Labrys monachus: one gene and its partners. The protein of the gene in region 2 interacts with the protein of the main gene of each other region in a pairwise test. Links are inferred from orthologs where the notes say so. Each region holds a gene or a part of one and is shown on either strand. Other genes may lie near its edges.

Region 1 (4,689 bases), 6.0 Mb from region 2 along the record:
GCGGCGGCAGCGGCGGCGTCACCGCATCGGCCTTGACGGGCACATTGCTGTCGGGCGTGTCGGTCGGCGGCGCCACCTTGTCGACCTTCCGGGCCTGCCTGGTCTGTTCCTTCGCCGTCTTCTCGCCCTTGGTCAGCGCGTCGAATTGCTGCGAGGTCATGACCTCGACGGGCAGGCTTTCCATGGGGGGCTCGAGCGGCTGCGCACCCGGAAGCACGAAGATCATCGCGCCCAGGATCAGCACATGCAAAACCGCCGAAACGGGAAGCCCATAATCACGCATCGTACTCAAACCGACCCTTGCTTCGAACCGACCCCTGGGCCGCCTACTGGTTGTCCTGGTCGGTGATCAGGGCAACCTTCTTGTACCCCGCTCCCGAGATGCGGCCCATGACCTGCATGATGGCCCCGTAATTCGCCGCCTTGTCGCCGCGCACGAAGATCCGCTCGTCCGTGCCCGCGCCCTGGCCGGCGATGGCCTGCAGATGGCCGAGGAGATCGGTCTCCGGCGTCTCGCTGTCGTTGATGTAGACCTGCCCGTCCGCCTTGATCGAGACGGTCAGCGGCTTCTTGTCGACATTGAGCGCCCCCGCCGCGCTCTGCGGCAGGTCCAGCGTCACGCCCGAGGTGAGGAGGGGCGCCGCGACCATGAAGATGATGAGGAGGCAGAGCATGACGTCGATGAACGGCGTCATGTTGATGTCGGCGATCGGCGCCTTGTGCCGCCGCCGGCGGCGGGCGCCGCCCCCCGATCCGCCCGATCCTGCCGCGAGACTTCCAGCCATGACCTGTCCTTGCTGTTGGGATGCCGCCGGGAGGCCCGCTCAGGCGGCCATGCGCTCGTCGATCTGGCGCGACAGAATCGCGGAGAACTCGTCGGCGAAGCCCTCGAGGCGGCCCTGCTGCTTGGAGACTTCCGCATTGAACTTGTTGTAGGCGATGACCGCGGGGATGGCGGCGATCAGGCCCATGGCGGTGGCGAACAGCGCTTCCGAGATGCCCGGCGCCACCGCGGCGAGCGAGGTGTTCTTGGTGGCGGCGATCGACTGGAAGGCCGTCATGATGCCGAACACCGTGCCGAACAGGCCGATGAACGGGCCGGACGAGCCGACGGTCGCCAGCACCAGCAGCTTGGATTCCAGCCGCTCGACCTCGCGCTGGATGGTGACGTCCATCACCTTCTCGATGCGGGCCTGGAGGCCGAGGAAGGAACGGCCGGGCGTTTCGAGCGACCGCTTCCATTCGCGCATGGCCGAGACGAACAGGCCGGCCATGCCGCTGTTCTGGCGCTGCGACAGCGACCGGTAGAGATCCTCGAGGCTCTGGCCCGACCAGAAGACCTGCTCGAAACGGTTCATCGCGGAGCGGGACCGCGAGAACAGGATCGTCTTGTCGAAGATGATCGCCCAGCACCACACCGATGCGATCAGCAGGCCCAGCATCACCAGCTTGACGACCCAATGGGCCTGGAGAAACAGCCCCAGAAGGCTGACGTCCCCCACCGGGGCAAGCGCCGTCTGGGCGATATCGACAGTCGAATTCATGGCGTCCAAAATCCTCGTCCTGAAGCCGGCAGGCCGGTGGGCGCCCCTCCGGATGCCTCGCATCCGTCCGAATCATCCCACGACATCAATCCTCATGTGTTCCGCACCCGGCAGACGGAGACAGCTCCCGTCGGGTTCGAATCACACAGGCCACACCAGGCGAACTCAGGAAATCCCGCCGCGCCTCGCTGCGCCCAGCGACAACGACCACGGCGTAAGCCCTTTTCGCCTTTGAATGTGACGGCAGTACGGCACTTTCCTATGCTGCAGGTTGCAGCAGATTCGGTACCTATTGACCATCGCCATCCTTAATGCCGGGTTACGGCGAGCGCGATTTCGCGATTTCGCCGGCGCCGGGCTCCCGGCCGAGCCCTGTCATGCGGTGCTCCCGGCGTCGCCAAGGCCGGCCAGCACGAGGCGGAGCGCCTCCGGCAGCCGCCGGGGCCGTCCGTCCCTGACGCAGACGACGGTGACGCGGGCCGTGGTCAGGATATCCGATCCGCGGCGAATCGTCTGGTCGAGGCCGAGCGAAGACCCGCGCACGAGGCCCGCCCGCGTCTCGACCGCGACGATGTCGTCCATCAGGGCCGGCCGCAGGAACTCGACATTCATCGACCGCACGGCGAAGGCGACGCCTTCGTCCCGGTGCAGCGAGCGCTGGTCGATTCCGAGCGCCCGGATGAATTCGGTGCGGCCGCGCTCGAAGAAACGCAGGTAATTGGCGTGGTAGACGATGCCTGAGAAGTCCGTGTCCTCGTAATAGACCCTCAGGGGCAGGACATGGACGTCTCCATCGAGAACGCCGCCGGAAAGCGCCGGGGTCCCTGCCGATGTTTGGTTGCCGATCATTGGGGGAAAGCACCATTCAAAGTTTCGCCGAAGTTGCGCGCTGTGGTATCCGAATGTCCAATCACGGACATTTTGCAACCGGATGAGCCGCCTATGCTCCGCTCTGCCTCCGCCGCCCTTCTCCTGGCCTTGACCCTGGGCGCGGCGCATGCCGCCTCACCCGACGACGGCCTGCTGCCGCCGGGTTCCGTCGGCTCGGCCCAGAACGACCAGGACCAGTACGGCCAGGACAAGGGCGGCCAGGCGTATGACCAGCCGCAATACGGCCAGTCGCAATATGATCAGGCCCCCTCCGCTCAGCCGCCGACTTATCAGGTCTCACCGGCGCGGAGCAACTATGTCGTGGCGCAGAACGACAGCCAGGTGGGCGACCTCCTCGTGCGGGTGCAGCGCCTGGAGGGCGACAATCGACGCCTGAACGGCATGGTCGACGATCTGCAGGCGCAGATCCGCAAGCTGCAGGACGACATGAAGCGCGCCCAGGACGATACCGAATATCGCCTGCAGGCCCTCGAAGGCGGCAAGGGCGGCGCTGCACCGGCGCCGAGGCCGGCGCCGCAGGCTCCCCCCGCGCAGGTGCCGCGGCAGCAGCGCAGCGACGCCGCGCCGCCGCGCCAGCAGAACGGGCTCGGCACGCCGCCCCGTACGCTCGGCACCCTCTCCGGCGGCGATCAGACCGGCACCGCCGGGCAGGATCCGGGCCAGGACCAGATGTCGGCCGACCAGGGCGGCGACGACCTGCAGGCGCCGCCTCCGCCGCGCCAGCGGATGAACTCCTCCACCATCACCCCCGGCCTTCCGGGTGTCGCCGTCGACACCAGCCGGCCGCTCGCCAGCAACGAGCCGGCCGCCGGCATCCCGCCCACCGCGGCGGCGACGCCGGAGGAGGAATACAACAACGACTACCGCCTGATCGCGGCGCAGAAATACGAACAGGCCGAGAGCGCCTTCCGCGGCTTCGTCGAGGCCCATCCCCGGGACAAGCGCGTGCCCGACGCGATCCACTGGATCGGCGAGAGCCTCTACCAGCGCCGGCAATACAGCGATGCGGCCGAGCAGTTCATCAAGGTGACGAAGACCTACGCCAATTCCCGCCGCGCCCCTTCGAGCATGCTGAAGCTCGGCATGTCGCTGGCGGCGATCGGGGAGAAGGACACCGCCTGCGCCACGCTGCTGGAATTGCCGCGCAAATATCCCAAGGCCGGCCCGAGCATCCTGAACGGGGCCAGCCGCGAGGCCAAGCGGAACAGCTGCCCGGGGACGTGAGCGCGACGCCGCATCGGCCCGACCGTGGCCCGTCGGCCGACGGCGGCGCCCGCCTGACGATCGCGGGCCGGCGCCGCCTTTCGCTTCGGTGATTCCGTCGCCGGCCTGCTATAGGAAGGCATGCCCGTCCCGCTCCGGAAAACGCCATTGTACCGCGATGCCGCCGCTTCTCCTCTGTCCGAGGACGAACTGCCCGCCCTCTTCGCGTCCTTCGGCGGGTGCCGGCACATCCTGCTCGCCGTCTCCGGCGGACGCGACTCGACGGCGATGATGCTGCTCGCCGCGCTCCGGCGCCGGCAGGCGGGCGGACCGGACATCAGCGTGGCGACGATCGATCACGGCCTGCGGGACGAGAGCGCCCGTGAATGCGCCCTCGTCCTCGAGCGGGCGGCGAGCCTCGGCCTGCGCGGCCTCATGCGCCGCTGGACCGGCGAGAAGCCGGCGACGCGGCTGCAGGAAAAGGCCCGCGAGGCCCGCTACCGCCTGCTCTCGGAAGCGGCGGCCGATATCGGCGCCGACGCGATCGCCACCGCCCACACGCTGGACGACCAGGCCGAGACGGTGTTGATGCGCCTCGCCCGCGGATCCTCGCTCGACGGGCTCGCCGCGATGCGCGCGGCGACCCGGCGCGGGGCCCTCCTCCATCTGCGTCCGCTCCTCGGCACGCCGAGGGCGCGGCTGACCGCGACGCTCCGGCAGGCGGGAATGCCCTGGATCGACGATCCCTCGAATGTCGATCCCCGCTTCGAGCGCACCCGCATCCGCGACCTGCTCGCCGCGCTCGGCCCGCTCGGCCTTCAGGCCGAGCGGCTCGCCCTTCTCGCCCGCCGCGCCGCCCGCGGCGCCGACGCCCTCGACCATGTCGCGCAGGCGACCCTTGCCGCGGCGATGCGCCGGGACGAGGAAGGCGTCGTGCTGGACCCCGGACTGCTTGCCGGGGTTCCCGCCGAGATCAGGCTGCGCGTGCTCGAAAAGGCCATCGCCGCCGTCCGGACCGGCGACCGGCCGTCCTACCGGCTGCGGCTGGAAA
Region 2 (5,015 bases):
GGCTCGACGGCCTCGCCGTGCCGGCGACCTCGACGGCAATCTATGAGCCGACATCATGAGGATGACGGTGTTCGCCGGGCCGAGCCTCTACGGCATCGATGAGGGCTTCCTGGACGATTTCGACATGCTGCCGCCCGCCGGTTGTGGCGATGTGCTGGCCGCGGTGGCGGCCGGGGCGCCCGCGATCGGCCTCATCGACGGGGTCTTCGGCCATGCCCCCTCGGTCTGGCACAAGGAAATCCTCCACGCGATTTCCGAGGGAATTCCCGTCTATGGCGCCGCCGGCATCGGTGCGCTGCGCGGCGCCGAATGCACGGCGTTCGGCATGATCGGCGTGGGACGGATCTTCTCGGATTATGTCAGCGGCCGGCGTGTCGCCGATGCCGATGTGAGCGTCGCCTATGCGCCCCGCGAGCGCGGCTATGCCCCCCTCACCGTCGCGATGGTCGATGTCGAGGCGACCGTGGAGGCGATCGGGGCCAACTCGGTCCTCTCCCCCGGTGCATGCCGGGCGCTGCTGCGCGCCGCCCAGCGCATCCATTTCGAGGAGCGCACCTGGCCGGACATCATCTTCGAGGCCGTCCTGGCCGACAGCGATGCCGTGGCGGCGCAGGAGGCGGTGAATCTGCACGCCCGGAGCCAGAAATGCGAGGACGCCCTGCTGATGCTCGGGCGCATGCGGGAAGACGCCGGCTCCCGCGTGAGGAGCGAGCCGGACTTCACTTTCGTTGAATCCCGCTTCTTCTCCCAGCTGCGCCACCAGCTGGAAACCGGTTCCACCGGTTAGATTTCCAAACAGGAAGCGAGAGGCGGCGCGTTTGCGCGGAGACGCCGTCGCGAGGCCAGGCGACGCGGTCGGCAGGCCTTTTTTCGCTGGTTTTCGCGAGCCGGACGGGATGCCGCGGCTTCGCTGCGAAAGCGAACGCAGGACCTCGAAAAAACGCGAAATTCACTGCTGTCGTGAACCGGTGCCGGGCAATCGCATCCGGAGGCCGCACGTCCTCCCGGACGCGATGCGGCGTGGAATGTGGATCGCCGATCCCGGATCGTGCCGGGACGGGGCTCCGCCGCCCCTGGCGATCCCCGGAAGGGGCCGCATGCCGGGGCCGAGATGACGCCCGGGACGGGGCGACGGGCGCGACGGGAATGCCGTCAGATCGATTTTCCCGAGGGCGAGCGCCCGCCAGACCGGTTGGCGCTCAGGCGATCTGGCCGTGGCAATGCTTGTATTTCTTGCCCGAGCCGCAGGGGCAGGGTTCGTTGCGCCCGACCCGTCCCCAGGTTGCCGGATCGTTCGGGTCGCGGTCCTCCGGTGCCACCACCGGCATCGCCGCGGCATCGCTGATGGCGAGCGCCGGGGCCTCCTGGCCGAAGCCACTGCCGGCCGCGGCGAACTCGTCCTCGCCGGTGGTCGGATCGAAATGATGCGCGGTCATGAAGGGGAGCGGCGGCTGCTCGGGCGGCTGCTGCATGACCTGCAGGCGGAACATCGTGCGGGTGACGTCCTCGCGCCAGCGCCGCATCAACTCGCCGAACAGCTGGTAGCCTTCGCTCTTATATTCGATCAGCGGGTCGCGCTGGGCCATGCTGCGCAGTCCGATCACCTGGCGCAGGTGGTCGAGCGTGACGATGTGCTCGCGCCAGAGATTGTCCAGGGTCTGGAGCAGGACCGCCTTCTCGATCTGGCGCGTCACCTCCTCGCCGAAGGAGGCGGCACGCGCCTCGGCATTGCCGTCGGCGGCCTCGATGATGCGTGTCGTCAGTTCCTCGTCGGCGATGCCCTCTTCCTTGGCCCAGTCCTCGACCGGCAGGTCCAGATTGAGGATGTCGTTGATCGCCGCATGCAGCCCGGCGGTATCCCACTGCTCGGGATAGGCATTCTCCGGAACATGGGCCCGGACGAGCTCGTCGATGACGAGGTGGCGGAAATCGGCGATCGAATCGGCGACCGATTCCTGCGCCATCAGTTCGCGGCGGTGCTCGAAGATCTCCTTGCGCTGGTCGTTGAGCACATTGTCATATTTGAGGATGTTCTTGCGGATGTCGAAATTGCGCGCCTCGACCTTCTGCTGTGCCTTTTCGAGCGCCCGGTTGATCCAGGGATGGACGATGGCCTCGTCCTCCTTGAGGCCGAGCTTCTGCAGCATGCCGTCCATGCGGTCGGAGCCGAAGATGCGCATGAGGTCGTCCTGCAGCGACAGGAAGAAGCGCGAATGGCCCGGGTCGCCCTGGCGGCCGGAGCGGCCGCGCAACTGGTTGTCGATGCGACGGCTCTCATGGCGTTCGGTGCCGATGATGTAGAGCCCGCCCGCGGCCAGCGCCTTCTCCTTCAGCTTGGCGACCTGCGCCTTGATCCCGGCCTCGGCCGCCTCGCGCTCCGGGCCGGCCGGCATGTCGCCAAGCTCGACCTTGATGCGCATGTCGGCATTGCCGCCGAGCTGGATGTCGGTGCCGCGGCCCGCCATGTTGGTGGCGATGGTGATCGCGCCGGGCACGCCGGCCTGGCTGACGATGAAGGCTTCCTGCTCGTGGTAGCGCGCGTTGAGGACGGCGAACACCTTCTCGTCGGGCGTGCCCTGGTCGCCGTCATAGAGCGAGGCGAAGGCGTTGGGGTCGGAGAAATCGCGCTGCTTGTAGCCCTGCCGCACCAGATATTGCGCCAGGATCTCGGATTTCTCGATCGAGGTCGTGCCGACGAGGAGCGGCTGGCCGCGCTTGCGGCATTCCTCGATCAGGCGGACGATCGCCTTGTACTTCTCGTCGACGGAACGATAGACCTCGTCGTCGTCGTCGATGCGCTGCACCGGCCGGTTGGTCGGGATCTCGATGACTTCGAGGTTGTAGATGTCCATGAACTCGTCGGCCTCGGTGGCCGCCGTGCCGGTCATGCCGGCGAGCTTCTCGTAGAGGCGGAAGTAGTTCTGGAAGGTGATGGAGGCGAGCGTCTGGTTCTCGGGCTGGATCTGGACGCGCTCCTTGGCCTCGAGCGCCTGGTGCAGCCCTTCCGAATAGCGCCGCCCCGGCATCATGCGGCCGGTGAACTCGTCGATGATCACCACTTCGTCGTTGCGGACGATGTAGTCCTTGTCGCGCGAGAACAGCTTGTGGGCGCGCAGCGCCTGGTTGACGTGGTGGACGATGGTGACGTTGCCCGCGTCATACATCGAGCCTTCGCGCAGCAGGCCCGCCGTGCCGAGCATCTGCTCGATGCGCTCATTGCCCTTCTCCGTCAGGTTGACGGTGCGCTGCTTTTCGTCGAGCTCGAAATCGTCCGCCTCCAGGTTCGGCATCAGGGCGTCGATCGTCATGTAGAGCTCGGGACGATCTTCCAGCGGGCCCGAAATGATGAGCGGGGTGCGCGCTTCGTCGACCAGGATGGAATCGACCTCGTCGACGATGGCGAAGGCGTGGCCGCGCTGCACCATCGACCCCATGTCGTATTTCATGTTGTCGCGCAGATAGTCGAAGCCGTATTCGTTGTTGGTGCCGTAGGTGATGTCGCAGGCATAGGCGGCGCGGCGCTCCTCGTCGTCGAGGCCGTGCACGATGGTGCCGGTGGTGAGGCCGAGGAACCTGTAGACCCGGCCCATCCATTCGGCGTCGCGGCTGGCGAGATAGTCGTTCACCGTCACCACATGCACGCCCTTGCCGGCGAGGGCGTTGAGATAGACCGGGGCGGTCGCCACCAGCGTCTTGCCTTCGCCCGTTTTCATCTCGGCGATGGCGCCCTCATGGAGCACCATGCCGCCGATCAGCTGGGTATCGAAATGGCGCTGTCCCAGCACGCGCTTGGCCGCCTCGCGCACGGTGGCGAAAGCCGGCACCAGCAGGTCGTTGATGGTCTTGCCGGCGGCGAGCTCGGCCTTGAACTGGGCCGTGCGCGCGCGCAGCGCCTCGTCCGAGAGGGCCGCCACCTCCGGCTCGAGCGCGGCAATGGCGGCAACCTTGGGATGATAGGCTTTCAGCCGACGGTCATTGGCGGAACCGAACAGTTTCTTGGCGAGCGAGCCGAACATAGAAGGCCTTCAAATTTTTGCACCTGAAACGGCGCCTTGTGATACAGCCCGCTCCCGATCGCAGTGCGATGTGGCACGAGGATGACGATGCATCCTCCTGATACCCCCTCCAGGGAGGCAACCAGCGATGAAGGAGAGCGAACCGCTCCTGAAATGCTCGAACCGGCAGTCCCCAGGGGTGGCGCCGCGGTTCGACGGCTCGCCATCCGAACTCACTTAAGTATTGGGCTACGGGGTGTCAATCGAACAGCGGCGATCCGATCGCGGTTCCCGCCCGCAGGCGACGAAAAAGCCGGCTTCCGGCATGCTTGCGCCGCACCGGGCGCGAAACGGACCTGTCACAGTTTTGACGATCGGCGCGCGTAGACAGGCTGTCCGAAGCGGTTTGCTCACGCGCGAAAAGGGCGACATTGATTTTGCATTTTTCCTGGCCTATCAGCGCTGCTGAGGCGCTCGTCCCGGGATCAGGAACACATGCGGGCTTGCTGCCGGAACAGGCGTCCGGCCGGACGCCCGTTCGCACCGGATTTCACCCGCATCATCTGTCAGGGAAACGAGTTTCATGATCTCACTTCGCCGCGTGCGTCCTGCCGCGTCACTGCTCGCCGGTGTCGCCCTGTTCGCCCTCGCTGCAGCGCCGCTCCATGCCGCGGATGCGGCCAAGCCAGCGGATGCCAAGCCCGTCGCGACGGTCAACGGCCAGCCGATCACCCAGGAGGACCTGACGATCGTCGGTGAAGACCTTGCCGCCACCTTGCCGCCGCAGGCCACCGAGGCCCAGAAGCAGGACTACATCACGAATTTCGCGATCAACCTGCGCCTGGCCGCCGCCGAGGCCGAGAAGGAGAAGGTCGGCGATCCCGCCGAGATCGAGAAGAAGCTCGCCTATTACCGCCAGCGCATCCTGATGGAAGCGCTGATGAGCAAGGCGGCCAAGGATGCGGTCACCGACGAGGCGGTCAAGAAGACCTATGACGAAGCGGTCAAGAAGGTGCCGCC
Region 3 (4,099 bases), 300 kb from region 2 along the record:
CTTCGGTACCGACGTCGTCGACGGCCTCGTCTGCCTCCCCGGCACCCATTCGAAATGGGCGCGGGTCGAGGGGGGCGCCATCACCGATTTCGCCAGCTTCATGACCGGCGAGAGCTATGCGCTCTACCGCCATGAGAGCCTGCTGGCACGCCTGGCCGCCGAGCCGGAGGACCTCACCGGCTTCGACGAGGGGCTCGAAGCGGCGCAGAACGAAAGCGGCCTTCTCAACCGGCTGTTCCAGGCCCGCGCCCGCGTGCTCGACGGCGCGATGACGGGGGAGAAGGTGGGCCCGTTCCTGTCCGGCCTCCTCATCGGCTCGGAGATCGAGGGCGCCTTCCGGCGCTATGGCGGGGAGCACAGGGTGACGCTGGTGGCCGATGGCGTGATCGCCCAGCGCTACGTCGCCGCCCTGCGCGCCCGCGGCGCCGCGATCGAGATCTTCACGCCCGAGCGCGCCTTCCTGTCCGGCCTCGCCGCCATCGCCGCGGCGCGTTGAGGCATGCCCGGACCGATCCATTTCGAACCGTGGCCGGGCATCCACCCGTCCGCCTGCACCCGCCAGGGAGTTTTCCACCGATGAGCCTCACCCTCGACGCCGCACTCGCCGGCATGCCGCTGATCGCCATCCTGCGCGGCGTGAAGCCCGACGAAGTCGAGGCGGTCGCCGAGGCCATCGTCGCCGCCGGCATCCGCATCATCGAGGTGCCGCTCAACTCGCCCGAGCCTTTCGACAGCATCGGGCGGATCGCCCGCAGCCTCGAAGGCCGGGCGCTCGTCGGCGCCGGCACCGTGCTCAACCCCGCCGATGTCGGCCGCGTCGCCGCGGCCGGCGGCACGGTGATCGTCTCGCCCAACACCAATGTCGAGGTGATCCGCGCCAGCAAGGCCAGCGGCCTCCTGTCGCTCCCCGGCTTCTTCACGCCCTCCGAGGCCTTCGCCGCGCTGGAGGCGGGCGCCGATGCGCTGAAGCTGTTCCCCGCCGAGATGGCCTCTCCCGCCGCGGTCAAGGGCCTGCGGGCGGTGCTGCCCAGGGGCACCAAGCTGCTGGTGGTCGGCGGCGTGTCGCCGCAGACCATCCCGCCCTTCCTCGCCGCCGGCGTCGACGGCTTCGGCGTCGGGTCCGACCTCTATGCGGTCGGGCGCAGCGCCGAAGAGGTCGGCCGCCGCGCCGAGGCGCTCGCCGCCTCGGTCAGGGCCGCCCGGGGCTGAGCCATTCTGCAGTTGCGCCGCCGCCGGCAGCGGCTATTTTCAAAGCAAGGGGTCTGAAAACCCTGCAAATCCGGAGGAAATCGACGCATGATCGTCGTTTTTGGTTCTCTCGGCGTCGATCTGGTCACCAATGTGAGCCATATCCCGCATCCCGGCGAAACCGTGCTGTGCGACGGCTATTTCATGGTGCCGGGGGGCAAGGGCGCCAACCAGGCCGTGGCGGCGGCGCGGGCCGGCTCGAAGACCGCCATTATCGGATCGCGCGGCAATGACGGCTTCGCCGATCTCGCCGTCTCCGTGATGGCGGAGGCGGGCGTCGACATTTCCGCGCTCCGCCGCACCGGGCGCCCGACCGCCGTCGCCCTCATCACCGTCGAGGAGAGCGGCGAGAACGCCATCGTCGTCGCCTCCGGCGCCAACCAGCTCACCGATGCGACGCAGCTGGAGGCCTATCCGCTGGCGAAGGGCGACATCGTCCTGCTGCAGCGGGAAATCCGCGACAGCGAGAACTTCGCCGCCATCGCCCAGGCCAAGGCGCGCGGGGCGCGCGTCATCCTCAACGTCGCGCCGGCCGGGCCCATTCCCGCCGACATGCTGCGGCTGCTCGACGATCTCGTCGTCAACGAACACGAGGCGCTGGTCGTGGCGCGGGCCGCCGGCATCGACGTCGCCGATCCCGAGGAGGCCGTCAGGCTGATCAGCGAGCGCTTCGGCTGTGCCGCCATCGTGACGCTCGGCGCCGACGGCGTCGTCGGCTGGATCGACGGCGTGCGCCGGTCGGCTCCCGCCCTGAAGATCGTACCGGTCGACACCACGGCCGCCGGCGACACCTTCACCGGCGCCTATGCCGCCGCGCTCGAGCAGGGCTTCGGCTTCACCGAGGCGCTCGCCCGCGGAGCGGCTGCCGGCTCCCTCGCCTGCACGCGGCCGGGCGCGCAGTCCAGCATTCCCACCAAGGCCGAAATCGACGAAAACACCCGGGGCCTTTCGGCCTGAGCCCCATCCGGCGACGGCATCGGGCCGGCGGCCTCCGCCGACGGCCCGCAATCGCGCTTGTTCCGCCTGCGCCGGCATGGTACCCGCGCTCGAACCTTCCGAACCATCTTCCAAGGCAGCGGCGATACGTCGCGAGACAGGGAAACGACAATGGCGACCGAACCGCAGAACTCCAACGGCCCCGACCAGGGCCAGGAAATCCAGCCCTCCATCAATGTGCTGGCGCAGTACATCAAGGACCTGTCCTTCGAGAACCCGAACGCGCCGCGCTCGCTCGGCAACATGCAGAACTCGCCGCAGATCAGCCTGACGGTGAACGTGAACGGCAAGCCGCTCGGCGGCGCCGATTATGAAGTCGAGCTGTCGATCGAGGGCGGCGCCGGCGAAGGCGCGGGCACGCTGTTCAAGTTCGAGCTGCTCTACGGCGCGGTGATTCGCCTCGCCGGCATTCCCGACGACAACGTCCATGCGATGGTGATGATCGAAGGCCCGCGCCTGCTCTTCCCCTTCGCCCGCCAGATCATCGCCGACGCCACCCGCAATGGCGGCTTCCCGCCGCTGATGATCGACCCGATCGACTTCGTCGCCCTCTACCGCAACCGTCTCGCCCAGGTGCCGCCGGCCGCCGGCCAGGCCTGAGGCGACGCCCGATTTCCCCTTCCCCCCGCCGGGGAAGGGGTTGGAGGGTCGCCGTGCCTCTGCCCGCCTCGCCCGTGATCCCTCCCGGCCCCGAGAGGCAGGCGTCGCGCGTGCGGCCTTGAAGTGCTTTGTGCCGCCTATCGCCATGAGCGCAGCGCCTCGTGTGCGCTGAAGGCTGGCCCCTTTGTTCAGGCGTATTTCTTCCAGATCGCGTTGTCGCCGAGCGCCGCGACGAAGGCTTCGTGCGCGGCGAGTTCCGCCGCCAGCAGGCGCGAGGGCAGCGGGACCGGCCGCGGCCCGGCCGCCCCGGCGATGGCGCGCGCGACGACGGCCGCGGACGCCGTGGCGAGACCGAGCGTCGTCTGCCGCCCCCCGGTCAGCTCGATATAGACCTCGGCCAGGATCTCGGCGTCGAGAAGGGCCCCGTGCTTGACGCGCTTCGAGTTGTCGATGCCGTAGCGCTGGCACAATTCGTCGAGCGAGGCGCGGGCGCCGGGGTGCTTGCGGCGGGCCATGGCGAGGGTATCGATGACCCGGTCCATCGGCAGCACGGCCTGATTGACGCGCTTCAGCTCGGCGTTGAGGAATCGCATGTCGAAGCCGGCATTGTGGATGACCAGATGCGCCTCGCCGACGAAGGCGACGAACTCCCCGGCGAGTTCCTTGAAAAGCGGCTTGTCCGACAGGAATTCCTTCGACAGCCCGTGCACGGCGAAGGCTTCCTGCGGCATGTCGCGTTCAGGATTGAAATATCGGTGCCAGGTCACGCCGGTCGGGAGGCGGTCGATCATCTCGATGCAGCCGATCTCGACCAGCCGGTGCCCCTCATTGGGGTCGAGGCCCGTGGTTTCGGTATCGAGGATGATTTCACGCATGGCGACTCACAGGGTCGATGACAGGGCCGCTATTATGGCAGCGACCTGCGCCTCGGCAAAGACGAGGCCTCGGCTGCTGTCGATGAGAAAATGGGCGCGACGGCGCTTTTCCACATCGGGGATCTGGCGCCCGAGGATGGCGGCATAGCGCCGCTCGTCCATGCCCGGCCGGGCCATGACGCGCTCGCGCTGGATCCAGGCCGGCGCGGTGACGACGGCGACCGCACGGCAGCGCCGGTCTGCGCCCGTCTCGAACAGCAGGGGGATGTCGAGCACCACGAGCCTGGCCCCCTTCTGCCGGGCAGCCTCGATGAAGTCGCGCTCGGCCCGCTGCACCAGCGGATGCACGAGATCCTCCAGGCGCTTCATCGCTTCGCCGC
Region 4 (4,649 bases), 6.5 Mb from region 2 along the record:
CGCGAGATAAATCGATGAATACTTTGGATGATCCATTCAATTGTAGTGAACCGGAGCTTATGCCATGTGCCGACCCCATGAGGCGTGGCGGTGAACCGGCGTCGAGAAACCGGTGCGCGGTGGAGCCTCGACGAGAGACTGGTGGGAGGGCAGCAGGTCGAGCGGATCCTGGTCAGGTCATCCATGCCATGCGCGGCGCGGGGGAGCACGAGGCTTCCGGCTGTGACATGCTCTGGGGGCATATGAGAGGGGATGGAGGTTGCCGCGCATCGTAACGGTGGCGATCATCACGCTGGCTGCCACTCGAACGGGTCAATGCAGCCACGGTGCCCATTAACCATCACGGCGGCAGCGATGCCCGAGCCGAACTGGGCGGGGCTCGATTGACACGCCCGTCGAGAGCCGCGAAAGTGCCCGTATGGAGATGGTGATGAAGCTCTCTGTTCACGCCCTCGCGCTCGGCTTCGTCACCCTGACGACGATCGCTCGTGCCAGCACCTGTGCCGGGCCGGATGAACAGGCGCCGATCCTCTCGGCGATGAAGAGTTCGAGTATTGAAGTGGTGGCCTCGCGAGAGGCCGGGGTCGACCACGAGTGGATCGGTCGCCATGCCGAGGCGACGGTGAGGATCTCGATCACCTGCGGCGGTGTCCCACCCGACCGGATCACCGGCATGATCGTCGACTTCGACGGTGGTCGGCTCGAGCCCGTCCAGATCGAGGCCACCGTCCGGATCGCCATGTCGGCGTTCCGGCACAACCCGACCAACCGGGCGGACCTGAAGAAGATGCGCACCCTGATTACCAGTTGTGCCAAACATCCCGATGCCGACGACGACTTCAAGGCCCTTGGTCTCGTCGTCGCCTGTTTCGGCACGGTTGGGAAGACGGACGACCATCACGTCTGGTTCCATGTCGTGCGAGATAACGCCTACGGCCGGTGAGATGGTCTCGCCGCGCACCCGTTGCGTGGTGGCGGCCGCGTCGGCATCGACGCCGGGTTCAGTTCCCGGGAATAGGTGGCAGATGAACGACCGTGACATCGTCGGGGACATCAAACCGTTCGGCGGCAGTGTGCCGATTGTCGCACCGGGATTTTGATCGACATGAACCTCGGGGATAAACCGCATGATCGCACGACACGCTCCGCTCACGTCCAATCTGGACGGTGCCGAGAGATCCGGTGATAGGTGTCGTTTGTGACGACGCCTTCGGTCTCGTCGTAGAAGGAGATCGCCACCTCGCTCTGTTTGAGCGCCTCAAGAACCAGTTGGCAAATCGGCTATATTCGCCCGAACGAGGGCCGCCGTTTCGAAACGCGACGTTCCCGCCACAGCGCGTGCGGCGGGAACGGGCGGGAATCGTTACAACAGATCAGTCGACCTTGACGCCGAGAGCCTTGGCACTGGCGCGGAAGACGTCGGTGTTGTCGGCATAGGCCTGTGCCGCAGCCGGGACGTCATAAACCGCGAGCCCCGGCTCCTTCTTGGCGACAGAGACGAAGAAGTCGGCGCCCTTGCCCTTGGCGTAGACCGGCACCAATTCGCGGGTGTGGCCATCGGTATGCCAGCGCACCAGCGGCAAGGCGCCGGCGCCTTGGTTGACGATGCCGGAGAAGGCGACCTTGTTGGAATCCGGGCCGAGCAACATACCGTTGCCGTGGTCGGTGGTGACGATCACCAACGTGTCGTTCCACGACGACTTCTTGCCGACCCAGTCGACGACGGCTTCGACCGTACGGTTGAAATCGACCTGCTCCTCGATGATGCGCGGCAGGTTGTTAGCGTGCGCCGCCCAGTCGACGGCGCCACCCTCGACCATCAGAAAGAAGCCGTCGGGATCCATGGCGATGATCTCCAGGGCACCTCGGGTCATGGTCGCCAGATCGGGCTGGTTGGGCAAAAGGTCGCCAGCGGCGACACCGGCGCGGTTGAACTGTGTGGTGTCGCTGTTCTCGACGGTGCCGAGTACCTTGGTCTTGCCGGCGAGATCGAGCGTTCCCTTGGCGAGCGCTTCGAAATCGGCCTTGGTTGAGATCAGCTTGTAAGGCGTTGCGCCCGACTTCAGCTTCTCCCAAGTGTCGCGACCGCCGACATATTGGAACGCCTTGTCGGCCTTCGGCTCCATCGGTTTGCCGTTCTTATCGAAATAGGGGTGTCCAGATCCCATGATGACGCTCGCCAGGCCACTCTCGACTGCTTCCTTGGCGATGCCTACATAGTCGTTGCGGCTGCGGTTGTGGGCGAGGAAGCCGGCCGGGGTGGCGTGGCTCCACTGGACCGTGGTCACGACGCCGAGCGCGCGGCCGCTTTCTACGGCGTACTCGCCGATGTTCTTCAGCCGAGTATCGGTGTTCGACCAATTGATGGCGTTGTTGTATGTCTTGTGTCCGGTGGCCAACGCGGTGACGGCAGCAGCGCTGTCGGTTGGATCCTTACGCAGATAGTCGTAGCCGGCGAAATAGCCGGGATAGTTGGCGACGGTACCCTTGGCGATCGTGTCGACCGGTGCGGCATTCCAGATCGCCGAGGACTCGAAGGTGATCGCACCGAAGTTGCTACCGGTCGGCTCCTTGGCAGTGTTGAGCGGATAGGTCGAGAGAAAGAGCTGGACGTCGAAGTCGTCATAAGCTTCGTGGCCGAGCCCACCGTGGCGGTAGTAGCTCGCTGCGCGCCACGTGTTGAGGCTGGCGCCGTCGGTGATCAACACAATGACGTTCTTGGTTGCTCCTTCGGCGGCAAAGCCGGCCGGGGCGAGCGCCGAGCCGACGACCAGCGCGATCAGGGCGGGTTTGACGAGGTGCATGAGAAGGCCTCCATTGCGAGAATGCCTCAAGTTCTATAATGTTATATCGTAACATCCGCATGACCGATCGTCACGCACTACCCTTGGACCCACCGGACCGCTTCTGCGCTCCGTTCCGGCCGGGCCGGAGAATAGCAAAGTCGATGACGGCCGAGAGTTTCACCAGCGAATCGCCGTTTGCGACAGCCAGCGATACAGCTCATCCAGAACGAAGAAGCCCGGTTGTCCCATCCCTGCCTTCGCCGTTCCAACATCTCGAGAAAATCATGAACCGCTGGAAACGGCCGGGCCTTTCGATGGTCGTACCGCGCGGCAGCGTTGTTGACGACCGCGCCTGCTCGAAGCTCTCCCGGACATCTTCTCCATCTGCGACCACAGCCGGCGCCCGCGCACGACCGCCCAGGTCCCAGGCGTCGAGTCCCGACGCAACGCCGGCCCCGATCTTGAGCACACCGTCCATCGGCGCGCACCTCGACACTCCGCTCGCCGGACTCTCCTTCAGAAATGAGGAAAGAACACCGCTGAACCTCGCCCTCGAAGAGATCGAGGTCGCCATCGCCGAGGTGACCGAGCGCTCGCAGCAGCGCAGCAAAGGCCGGGGTGTGTGACGGGGGCAGCGCCGAACCGCCGGCCCCGGCTCGGTGCGCGCGTCTTCTGGGCATCAAAGCCCGAACGCGATGGAGATGTGCGTCCTACGTGTCTGGTCCAACAACCCGGACAGCAGGTGGTGCGTAATACTACTTTCGAGACGAAATGGTCTTGAGATGGCGCAGCTCTTCACACTATCGTCACATCCATCGATGCTCGCCGCTCCATTGCGTCTGCGGATTCGCATCGGGAGAGCCGAGGCGCGATGCGAATGGCGACATCGACGACAATCGTCGTCACTTCCGCCGGGAGGAGCCGCGCGGGACGCGCTTCTGTTTTCGCCGTCGCCAACAAGAAGGGCGGCACCGGCAAATCGACGACTGTGGTCAATCTCGCGGCCGAGCTGAGCGTTCGTGGCTTCAGGGTGCTGGTCGTCGATCTCGACGCTCAAGGCCACGCCGGTCTTGGCTTGGGGCGGGTCGCCGCCACCGGCGCTCCGAGCGTGCACGATGTGTTGTGCCATCGCTCATCGAAACTCGTCGACGCCATCGTCGAGACCTTGGACCCGTTGATCGATCTGGCGCCGGCCGACCGCAATTTCAACGGTGACGTAAGGATCTCCGATCCCCGTCGGCTGGCCGAGGCCCTCGCCCCCATCGTGTACGACTACGACGCGATCCTGATCGACACGCCACCCTCATCGCCGCGTCTGATCGTCGCCGGCATGATGGCGGCTGACGCCGTGGTCGTACCAACCTTGCTCGACCACCTTTCATTCGACGGCGTCGGACAATTCCTGCGCGCCTATCACGGTGTCATCGCCGAACTGAAGGTCGGCTGCGCCGGAGCCATGATCGTACCATCGCGGGTCGACCTGCGCTCATCGATGCAGAAGGACGTGCTCAGCCGGATGACCAGCAGCTACGGCCGCGCCCAACTCGCCACCGGCGTGCGCATCGACGTTGCCGTCGCCGAAGCCTTCGGCGCCTGCCGACCACTGCGGTTGTGGCGTCCCTCGGCGCGGGCAGTATCCGATTTCGCGCGTCTTGCCGATGAGATCTTGTGGCACTTCGTTCCGCATGGCCTGCAGCCGGCACCGGCCGGTCAGTACGCATGACGATGACGGCGAGCGGTATCGCGTCGGCCAGAACGCACCTGAATGACCATGACGGGTGAAACCCAGTGGGAATCGAGATCGAACGCAAGTTCCTCATCGTGACGGACGCTTGGAAAAGCGAGGTCGTCCAAAGCCATGCG

The links.
Region 1: the proteins of secA (region 2) and ybgC interact in binary tests that used the Escherichia coli proteins (3 or more experiments, as listed by UniProt). The link is inferred for Labrys monachus from one-to-one orthologs.
Region 3: the proteins of secA (region 2) and secB interact in binary tests that used the Escherichia coli proteins (3 or more experiments, as listed by UniProt). The link is inferred for Labrys monachus from one-to-one orthologs.
Region 4: the proteins of secA (region 2) and J3R73_RS01025 interact in binary tests that used the Escherichia coli proteins (3 or more experiments, as listed by UniProt). The link is inferred for Labrys monachus from one-to-one orthologs.

The regions. Positions count from the first base shown.
Region 1 is NZ_JAUSVK010000001.1:711,604-716,292, reverse strand. The notes cover bases 657-3,652. They hold ybgC (tol-pal system-associated acyl-CoA thioesterase), read right to left. Parts: upstream 2,394-3,652; coding sequence 1,920-2,393; downstream 657-1,919. Other genes in these bases: ybgF (tol-pal system protein YbgF), read left to right, coding at 2,487-3,652; tolQ (protein TolQ), read right to left, coding at 825-1,544; J3R73_RS03145 (ExbD/TolR family protein), read right to left, coding at 657-785. Also shown: cell envelope integrity protein TolA, read right to left, coding at 1-283; more of J3R73_RS03145, read right to left, coding at 327-656; more of ybgF, read left to right, coding at 3,653-3,659; tRNA lysidine(34) synthetase TilS, read left to right, coding at 3,807-4,689.
Region 2 is NZ_JAUSVK010000001.1:6,684,353-6,689,367, forward strand. The notes cover bases 1,000-4,321. They hold secA (preprotein translocase subunit SecA), read right to left. Parts: upstream 4,017-4,321; coding sequence 1,200-4,016; downstream 1,000-1,199. Outside these bases: J3R73_RS30500 (YcaO-like family protein), read left to right, coding at 1-59; J3R73_RS30505 (TfuA-like protein), read left to right, coding at 56-787; J3R73_RS30515 (peptidylprolyl isomerase), read left to right, coding at 4,579-5,015. UniProt on the Escherichia coli protein: Required for protein export, interacts with the SecYEG preprotein conducting channel.
Region 3 is NZ_JAUSVK010000001.1:6,382,330-6,386,428, forward strand. What follows is about bases 1,353-4,099. They hold secB (protein-export chaperone SecB), read left to right. Parts: upstream 1,353-2,355; coding sequence 2,356-2,844; downstream 2,845-4,099. Other genes in these bases: J3R73_RS29085 (ribokinase), read left to right, coding at 1,353-2,205; dnaQ (DNA polymerase III subunit epsilon), read right to left, coding at 3,033-3,719; coaE (dephospho-CoA kinase), read right to left, coding at 3,726-4,099. Outside these bases: J3R73_RS29075 (2-dehydro-3-deoxygalactonokinase), read left to right, coding at 1-496; J3R73_RS29080 (2-dehydro-3-deoxy-6-phosphogalactonate aldolase), read left to right, coding at 577-1,209; more of J3R73_RS29085, read left to right, coding at 1,297-1,352. UniProt on the Escherichia coli protein: One of the proteins required for the normal export of some preproteins out of the cell cytoplasm. It is a molecular chaperone that binds to a subset of precursor proteins, maintaining them in a translocation-competent state.
Region 4 is NZ_JAUSVK010000001.1:227,067-231,715, forward strand. What follows is about bases 590-3,545. They hold J3R73_RS01025 (alkaline phosphatase), read right to left. Parts: upstream 2,805-3,545; coding sequence 1,374-2,804; downstream 590-1,373. Other genes in these bases: J3R73_RS01020 (hypothetical protein), read left to right, coding at 590-943; J3R73_RS01030 (hypothetical protein), read left to right, coding at 2,948-3,412. In the rest of the region: more of J3R73_RS01020, read left to right, coding at 431-589; J3R73_RS01035 (ParA family protein), read left to right, coding at 3,664-4,509.